DNA from 2 places in the Uliginosibacterium sediminicola genome. Region 1 is predicted to be linked to the other one. Evidence: predicted binding sites of a transcription regulator. Region 1 holds the regulator's gene; the other holds the start of a gene.
What was found. The regulator FliA, encoded in region 1, starts transcription of late flagellar genes. The targets are predictions, from matches to a motif close to CTAAAGTTNNNNNNNNNNNNGCCGNTA.
Positions count from the first base shown of each region.

Region 2: the regulator FliA is predicted to act here: its motif matches at 1,875-1,901, upstream of ABDB84_RS08060 (cyclic di-GMP phosphodiesterase).

Region 1 covers NZ_JBDIVE010000018.1:14,609-18,202, reverse strand. Annotated here, with positions in the region: gene flhF (flagellar biosynthesis GTPase FlhF) at 1-1,188, shown strand, start outside; gene ABDB84_RS19575 (RNA polymerase sigma factor FliA) at 1,403-2,161, shown strand; gene ABDB84_RS19570 (flagellar motor protein) at 2,189-2,929, shown strand; gene ABDB84_RS19565 (ABC transporter permease) at 2,945-3,594, opposite strand, start outside.
Region 2 covers NZ_JBDIVE010000003.1:233,967-237,560, forward strand. Annotated here, with positions in the region: gene ABDB84_RS08055 (ATP-binding protein) at 1-542, opposite strand, end outside; gene ABDB84_RS08060 (cyclic di-GMP phosphodiesterase) at 539-1,834, opposite strand; tRNA gene ABDB84_RS08065 (tRNA-Phe) at 1,972-2,047, shown strand; gene ABDB84_RS08070 (TetR/AcrR family transcriptional regulator) at 2,284-2,901, opposite strand; gene adeC (AdeC/AdeK/OprM family multidrug efflux complex outer membrane factor) at 2,898-3,594, opposite strand, start outside.

The DNA.
Region 1 (3,594 bases):
GCCGCGCCGAAGAGCGGATTCCGTTCCGGCATCGACGCGCCGCCGCACGATGCCGATACCGGCGGCCACCAGGCACGCGGCGTGCGCCCCTTCAATCCGCCGCGTGTCGGGCCGGACGGTCGTGAACTGCCGATGCCGACGCCGGCCGCAGCAAAGCCGGCGCGCCCGCTGCAGGAAGAGCGCCACAACGATCTCTCCCGCGAGTCGATACAGGAAGCGGCGCGGGTGCAAAGTCTAGAAGCCACCAATGCCGCGCTGATGCAGGAACTCTCCTCGATCAAGGGCATGCTCGAACGCCAGCTTGCCGGCTTTGCCTGGAGCGAGATTTCGCGCACCGCGCCGGCCCGCACGCAGATGATGAGCGAGCTGCTTGAAGCCGGCTTCTCGGCCCAGCTGACGCGCCAGCTCACTGAACCGATTCCGGCCGATTCCGAACTCAACGATGCGCGCGATCTGGTGCGCCAGCTGATCAATCGTGACCTGCGCCTGCAGGACTGCGACGCCGACATCATCGACCGTGGCGGCGTGTTCGCCCTGGTCGGCCCGACCGGCGTCGGCAAGACCACCACCACCGCCAAGCTGGCGGCGCGCTGCGTAGTGCGTCACGGCGCCGACCGCCTGGCGCTGATCACCACTGACGGCTACCGGATCGGCGCGCACGAACAGCTGCGCATCTATGGCCGCATTCTCGGTGTGCCGGTGCATGTGGTACGCGATGCCAGCGATCTGCGCCAGACCCTGCAGGAGCTGCGCAACAAGCACATGGTGCTGATCGATACGGTCGGCATGGGCCAGCGCGACAAGATGGTGCTGGAGCAGGCTGCCATGCTCAATTCCGCCGGCAAGGTGCGTCGCCTGCTGTGCCTCAATGCCACGGTGCGCGGCGACACCATGGACGACGTGGTGCGCGCCTACCGCACGGCCGATCTGGCCGGCTGCATCTTCACCAAACTCGACGAAGCCACTTCGGTGGCGCCCGCGCTCGATGTGGCGATGCGCAACGAGCTGAGCGTGCTCTATCTGGCCACCGGCCAGCGCGTGCCGGAAGACCTGCACCTGCCCAATCGCAACTATCTGGTACATCGCGCGCTGCGCGAGCTGCCGCCCGATTCACCCTGGAAGCTGGACCGCGCCGATGCCGGTTTGCTAATGAGCGAACCGCGTCCGCCGGGCAATTCGACAATGTAAATTGGTGTTACGGGGGCTCAAGTTCTGCGCGGCAGTTGCCGTAACAGAGTGTGTGCTCCTTTCTCGTTCTGTCCCGCGTATCGCTGAGGTTTTCAGCACGTGAATTGAGCAAGAACAAGGCCCTTTTTTCGAGCGGCGCGCAAGCGAGCCGCAGAGCAAAATGTTCCCATGCAGCAGTCAAACTGGTGTGTGACCACTCTTAAGAGAGAGCACGATGTATAACGCAGCGGGAACCCTGGATAAAGATCAGCTGGTCGCGCGCTACGCGCCGCTGGTCAAACGGATCGCCTACCACCTGATGGCCAAGCTGCCGGCCAGTGTGCAGGTCGAAGACATCATTCAGAACGGCATGCTGGGCCTGCTCGACGCCATGGGGCGTTATGAAGAGGGCCTCGGCGCGCAGTTCGAAACCTATGCCGTGCAGCGCATCCGTGGCGCCATGCTCGATGGCCTGCGCGAAAACGATTGGCTGCCGCGCAGCCTGCGCCGCGAAATGCGACGTATTGAAACGGCGATCCACAATCTTGAACAGCAACACGGCCGTCAGCCGACCGAGCGCGAACTGGCCGAGTCCCTGGGCATGACCCTGGCCGACTATCAGAAGATGCTGCAGGAAGCGCGCGGCTATCAGCTGGTGTACTTCGAAGACTTCGGCGACGAAGAGGAAGACGACTACCTCGAACGCCACATCGTTGGCGAAAACAACGATCCGCTCAAGCTGCTCGAAGAAGCGGGCATGCGCCACGTGCTGATCAAGGCCATCGAAGACCTGCCCGACCGTGAAAAGATGGTCATGGGCCTCTACTACGAAGAAGACCTCAACCTGCGTGAAATCGGCGAAGTGCTGGGTGTTTCCGAGTCCCGCGTCTGTCAGCTGCACAGCCAGGCCATTGCGCGTCTGCGTGCACGCATCGCCAGCGGCCGCGAGTCCTCGATGCCCAAATCCGCCAGCCGCCGCGCCAGCGCTGCCTAAGCCGCGGATCACGGGGAGCGCGTCGCGATGGATCTGATCAGCATCGCCGGTCTGCTGCTTGGCATCAGCGTGATCATCGCGGGCCAGCTGCTCGAAGGTGGCCACCTGCAATCGCTGGTGCAGCCGACGGCCCTGATGATTGTGCTCGGCGGCACGGTCGGCGCCGTCATGCTGCAAAGCCCTTTGCACGTTTTTCTGCGCGGTTTGCGCATGGCCGGCTGGGTGCTCAAACCGCCAGCTTCACCGATGCGCGAGCAGATCGAACAGATTGTCGCCTGGGCCGCGATTGCGCGCCGCGAGGGCCTGCTCTCGCTCGAAGACAAGATCCAGAACCTGCCCGATCCCTTCATGCGCAAGGCCGGTCAGCTGCTGGTCGACGGCGTTGAGCCGCAGCACATCCGCGAAGTCATGGAAATCGACATCGGCACCTGGGAGGCGCAGCAGAAGCAAGCCGCCAAGATCTGGGAAGCCGCTGGCGGCTATTCGCCCACCATCGGCATTCTCGGCGCGGTGATGGGCCTCATCCACGTGATGGAAAACCTCTCCGACCCCGGCAAGCTGGGCGCCGGCATCGCGGTGGCCTTTGTCGCCACGATCTATGGCGTCGGCTTGGCCAATCTGGTGTTCCTGCCGATGGCCAAGAAGCTGCAGGCGAATATCGCCCGCCTGGTCGCGGCGCGTGAAATGGCGCTCGACGGCGTCATCGCCATCGCTCACGGCGAGAATCCGCGCATCATCGAGAGCCGGCTACAGGCGTATTTGAGCTGAGCCGGCAGCCTGCGCTCATTCGTGGCGCAGCGCTTCGATGGGGTCCAGCTGCGCCGCCCGCCGCGCCGGCATATAACCAAACAGCACGCCAATCGCCGCCGAGAACAGGAAGGCCAGCAGATTGATCTGCGGGTCGAACTGGAAGGGCAGCTTCATCAGGTTCGACAAGCTGATCGAGGCAGCCAGCGCCAGCGCGATCCCGATCAGGCCACCGAGCGCGGATAGCGCAATCGCCTCGACCAGGAACTGCAGCAAGACCTCGCGTGCCAGCGCGCCAATCGCCAGGCGGGTGCCGATCTCGCGGGTGCGCTCGGTGACCGAGACGAGCATGATGTTCATGATGCCGATGCCGCCGACCAGCATGCTCACCGCCGCCACGGCGCCGAGCAGGGTGGTGAGGATGCGGGTGGTGCCGGAGAGCGTCTGCGCGATCTGCTTGGTATCGACGATCTGGAAGTTGTCGAGCTGCCCGCTCTGGATATTGCGCCGCTGGCGCATCAGCGCGGTGATGTCGGCACTCACTTCGTCGGTGTCGTAGCCGTCCTTGGCCGACAGGTAGATGGTCGGGATCTCCTGCGCGCTGGAGGCGCCCCAGATTCGCCGCAGCATGGTCTTCAGCGGCACCAGGATCACATCGTCCTGATCATTGCCGAAACCGCCCTGAC
Region 2 (3,594 bases), on a different contig from region 1:
AACAGGCGGGTGTCGTCGTGGCGCATCATGAAGGCTTCGGGCAGCTGCCAGAGCTGGGCGAAACGGCGGTTCATGTTGCTGATGCGGCCATCGCGGTCGAGCACCAGAATGCCGTCGGCCGTTGCTTCGAGGGTGGCGCGCAATTGCGAGGTGGTGCGCCCCAGTTCTTCCTCGGTACGGCTTTCGTTGTCGATGTTCTCAGCACGGATCACCAGCCAGCCCGGCGCCTGCGCCAGCCGGCTGATGCTCTTGCGCACGATCAGCGTACTGCCATCGGCGCGCTGGTAAAGCCCTTGTACTTCGCGGATCTCGGGCTTGCCGCCCTGGCGTACCTCGTCCCAGAAAAACACGTCGGCCAGGGCGCATTCGATATCGGTGATCGAGCGTCCCAGCAAGGCTTCGCGCGTGTAGCCCAGCTGGCGGCAGGCGGCGGCGTCGGCCGCGACAATCGACAGGCTGTGCGGATCGACCAGCAGCAGGATCTCCTGCGCGAAATCCAGCAGAAGGGACTGCAGGGTGCTGTCCTCAGCGGGCGCACTCATGGGCGGCGATGTGCTGAGCTCGAGTCCGAATCGAAGTAGTAGGTAACGCGCTTGCGCGGACTCAGGTAGTCATAGACCGCAGCCGGCAGCTGCGCCGGGCGGAAAGCCTTGACGATGTTCAGGTCCGGATCGTCTTCGAGATTGATCGAAGTCGCTTCGTCCTTGGGAATGGCCGGATCGTAGATCAGCACCCAGGGGCGCAGCGGGCGCTCCGGATTGACCGATTGCACCAGGGCCATGGCGCTGTTGGAGAGCTTCACCACGCTGCCCGGCGGATACACGCCGAGGCTGCGGATCAGCAATTGCAGCACCCGTGCATCGAACTTGCTGCGTCGCTGCGAGAACATCAGCGACAGCGCTTCGTGCGGCGTCAGCGCGCGCGAAATATCGCTCGGATTGCATAGATTGTCGTAGTAATTGACCAGCGAGACGATGCGCGTGAGCGGGTGGATTGCGGACTCCTGCAGCCCCTTGGGGTAGCCGCTGCCGTCGCAGAGCTCGTGGTGCTGGCCAATGATCAGCTGTACCGTCTCCGGCAGGCCGATGCGCTGCGCGATGCGCACGCCGTATTCGCAGTGCAGCTTGCGCAGCTCGCGTTCGGCATTGTTCATCTCGTCCGGATACTTTTTGAGCACCTTGTCCGGAATGTCCATCAGACCGATGTCGTGCAGCAAGGCGCCCAGCCCCAGCAGACGCGTTTCGTCGGGTTTGAGTTCCAGATCGCGGGCCAGCATCATCGACAGGATCGAGGTGTTCAGCCCGTGCAGGTAAGCCTCTTCACCGCCGGCCTTGTCGCCCATTAGCTGCAAGGTGATCTCCGGCGTCTCCAGGAAGGCGGTAACCATCTGATCGACCAGGGCGCCCACTTCCTGCAGGCAATCGCGGGTGTTCGACAGCAGGTTGCGATTGACGTTACGCACGATGCTGGTGGCCTTGACGAAGGCCTTTTCGATCTGGTTGAGCTTTTCGCGGCGCGCCTGCACGCGGCGGATGCGCTCGATGCGCTCGGTCAGCAGCGGATCATCGTAAGTCGGCGTTGGTACCGGACACACCGGCTCCTGCGGCTCCGGCGCATTGCTGGTCTGCAGCTCCGGCAGCTGATCGCTCCGCGACGGATCAAAGCGGAACTGCTTGACCCCCAGACCGCGCAAGGTCGCGATCTGCTCGGCAGTCCGGATGCGGAAGCTGTTGAAGCTGAACGGATGCTCGAACCAGGGCAGGTCGATATACACGTACAGCCCGATGCACAGCTGGTTGGGCGTGACGTAGAGATCTTCGGCAGGCTGATTCATGGGTTCGTGGTGTGTACGTTTGGTGCGTCCTTCCACGCTCTATCGGCTTGCCTTGGCAGATATTGAGCCCCATCTCAATTTCCTGAAAACTAGCCTTGCAGAATTAAAAATGCTTGGCTATAATGCTCAGCTCATTTGGCCAGTTAGCTCAGTTGGTAGAGCAGCGGATTGAAAATCCGCGTGTCCGTGGTTCGATTCCGCGACTGGCCACCAAGCATTCCAAGACAAAGCCTCACCCTTGCGGGTGGGGCTTTTTCGTTTCTGCGGACAGAAGTCCGCAGTCTTGGTGCATGGCCTTGGTTTTTCTGGATGAGCTGTAGTGGGGAGTGGGGAGTGGGGAGTGGGGAGTGGGGAGTGGGGAGGGCGTTCCTATCCAGCCGTTCCGGAGCCTTGCTGCGCAAGACTCCGGCAGCGACGGAAATTATGTCGGCGGACTTCGATCACGCGTGTTAGGCCTCTTCCGGAGTCTTCGCACTCGCCCCCAGCAAAACCAGCCCCGGCGCTAGATGGAAGGAGCGGTCCAGGTTCGCCTGCGGATCATCCATGTGTTCGGCGATGACACCGGTGCAGGCCGCCAGCAGGCAGCGTGCCACGTCGATGGGGGTGAGCCCGCGTCGCAGTTCGCCGCGTTCGTAGGCGATGTTGAGCACCTTGGTCAGGCGCTCCAGCGAGTTCAGGATGATCGCTTCCAGGCGTGCGTTCAACTCCTCCGGCAGTTCAGGCGTGCCGCGATAGCGCACCACCACTTCTATCCTCAGCCGCTGCCGCGTATCGCTCAGGTAGTGGTGCATCTTTTGCCACAGCACCTCGCGCAGCAGGTCCAGCGGATTCTCGGCCTGGAGATAGTCATCGAGGTTCGCACCGATGTCGAACGGCCAGACCAGCTCTTCGAAGACTGCCGTCACCAGCGTGGTCTTGTCGGGAAAATGCCAGTACACCGCCCCGCGGGTGAGTGCGGCGCTGGCGGCCACCTGCTCCAGCGTGGTCGCACGCACGCCGCGCTGGGCGAAGGCTGCCAGCGCGGCATCAAGCAAGGTGGCGCGGGTCCGGTCTGCGCGAGACATCATGGCTCCCGTGTAGCGAGTTCGGTCCCGACGGGTGCGCCGCTGTGTTCCACCCAACCGCCGCCCAGGGTCTTGTAGAAAGTCACCAGATTGGTCCAGCGCGAGAGCCGGGTGCCGATCAGGTTCTTTTGCGCTGAATACAGTGTGCGCTGCGAGTCGAGCACGCTGAGATAGCTGTCCACCCCGTTGTCAAAGCGCGCCTGCGACAGGCGGAAGGAGCTCTCGCTGGCCTCCACCAGCGCCTCTTGGGCTTCCAGCTGGCGGCCTAGCGTATTGCGCTGGGCCAGCGCATCGGAGACTTCACGGAAGGCAGTCTGGATCGCCTTCTCATACTGCGCTACGTAGATGTTGCGGCTGATGGTGGCGATATCGAGATTGGCGCGGTTGGCGCCGCCGTCGAAGATCGGCAGCGTGATTTGCGGCACGAAGCTCCACGATCCCGAACCGCCCTTGAACAGCCCCGCCAGGCGAGCGCTGGACGTGCCAGCGTTGGCCGTGAGGCTGATACTGGGATAGAACGCTGCGCGCGCCGCGCCGATGTTGGCATTGGCGGCGCGCAGGTCGCGCTCGGCTTGGAGGATGTCGGGCCGGCGTTGCAGCAGGTCCGAGGGCAGCCCCGGCGGAATGGTCGCTAGTGGGCTGGCGGCCGCCAAGCGGGTATCGGGTAGCCCCTGCGGCAGCAGCGATGCCGGCAAT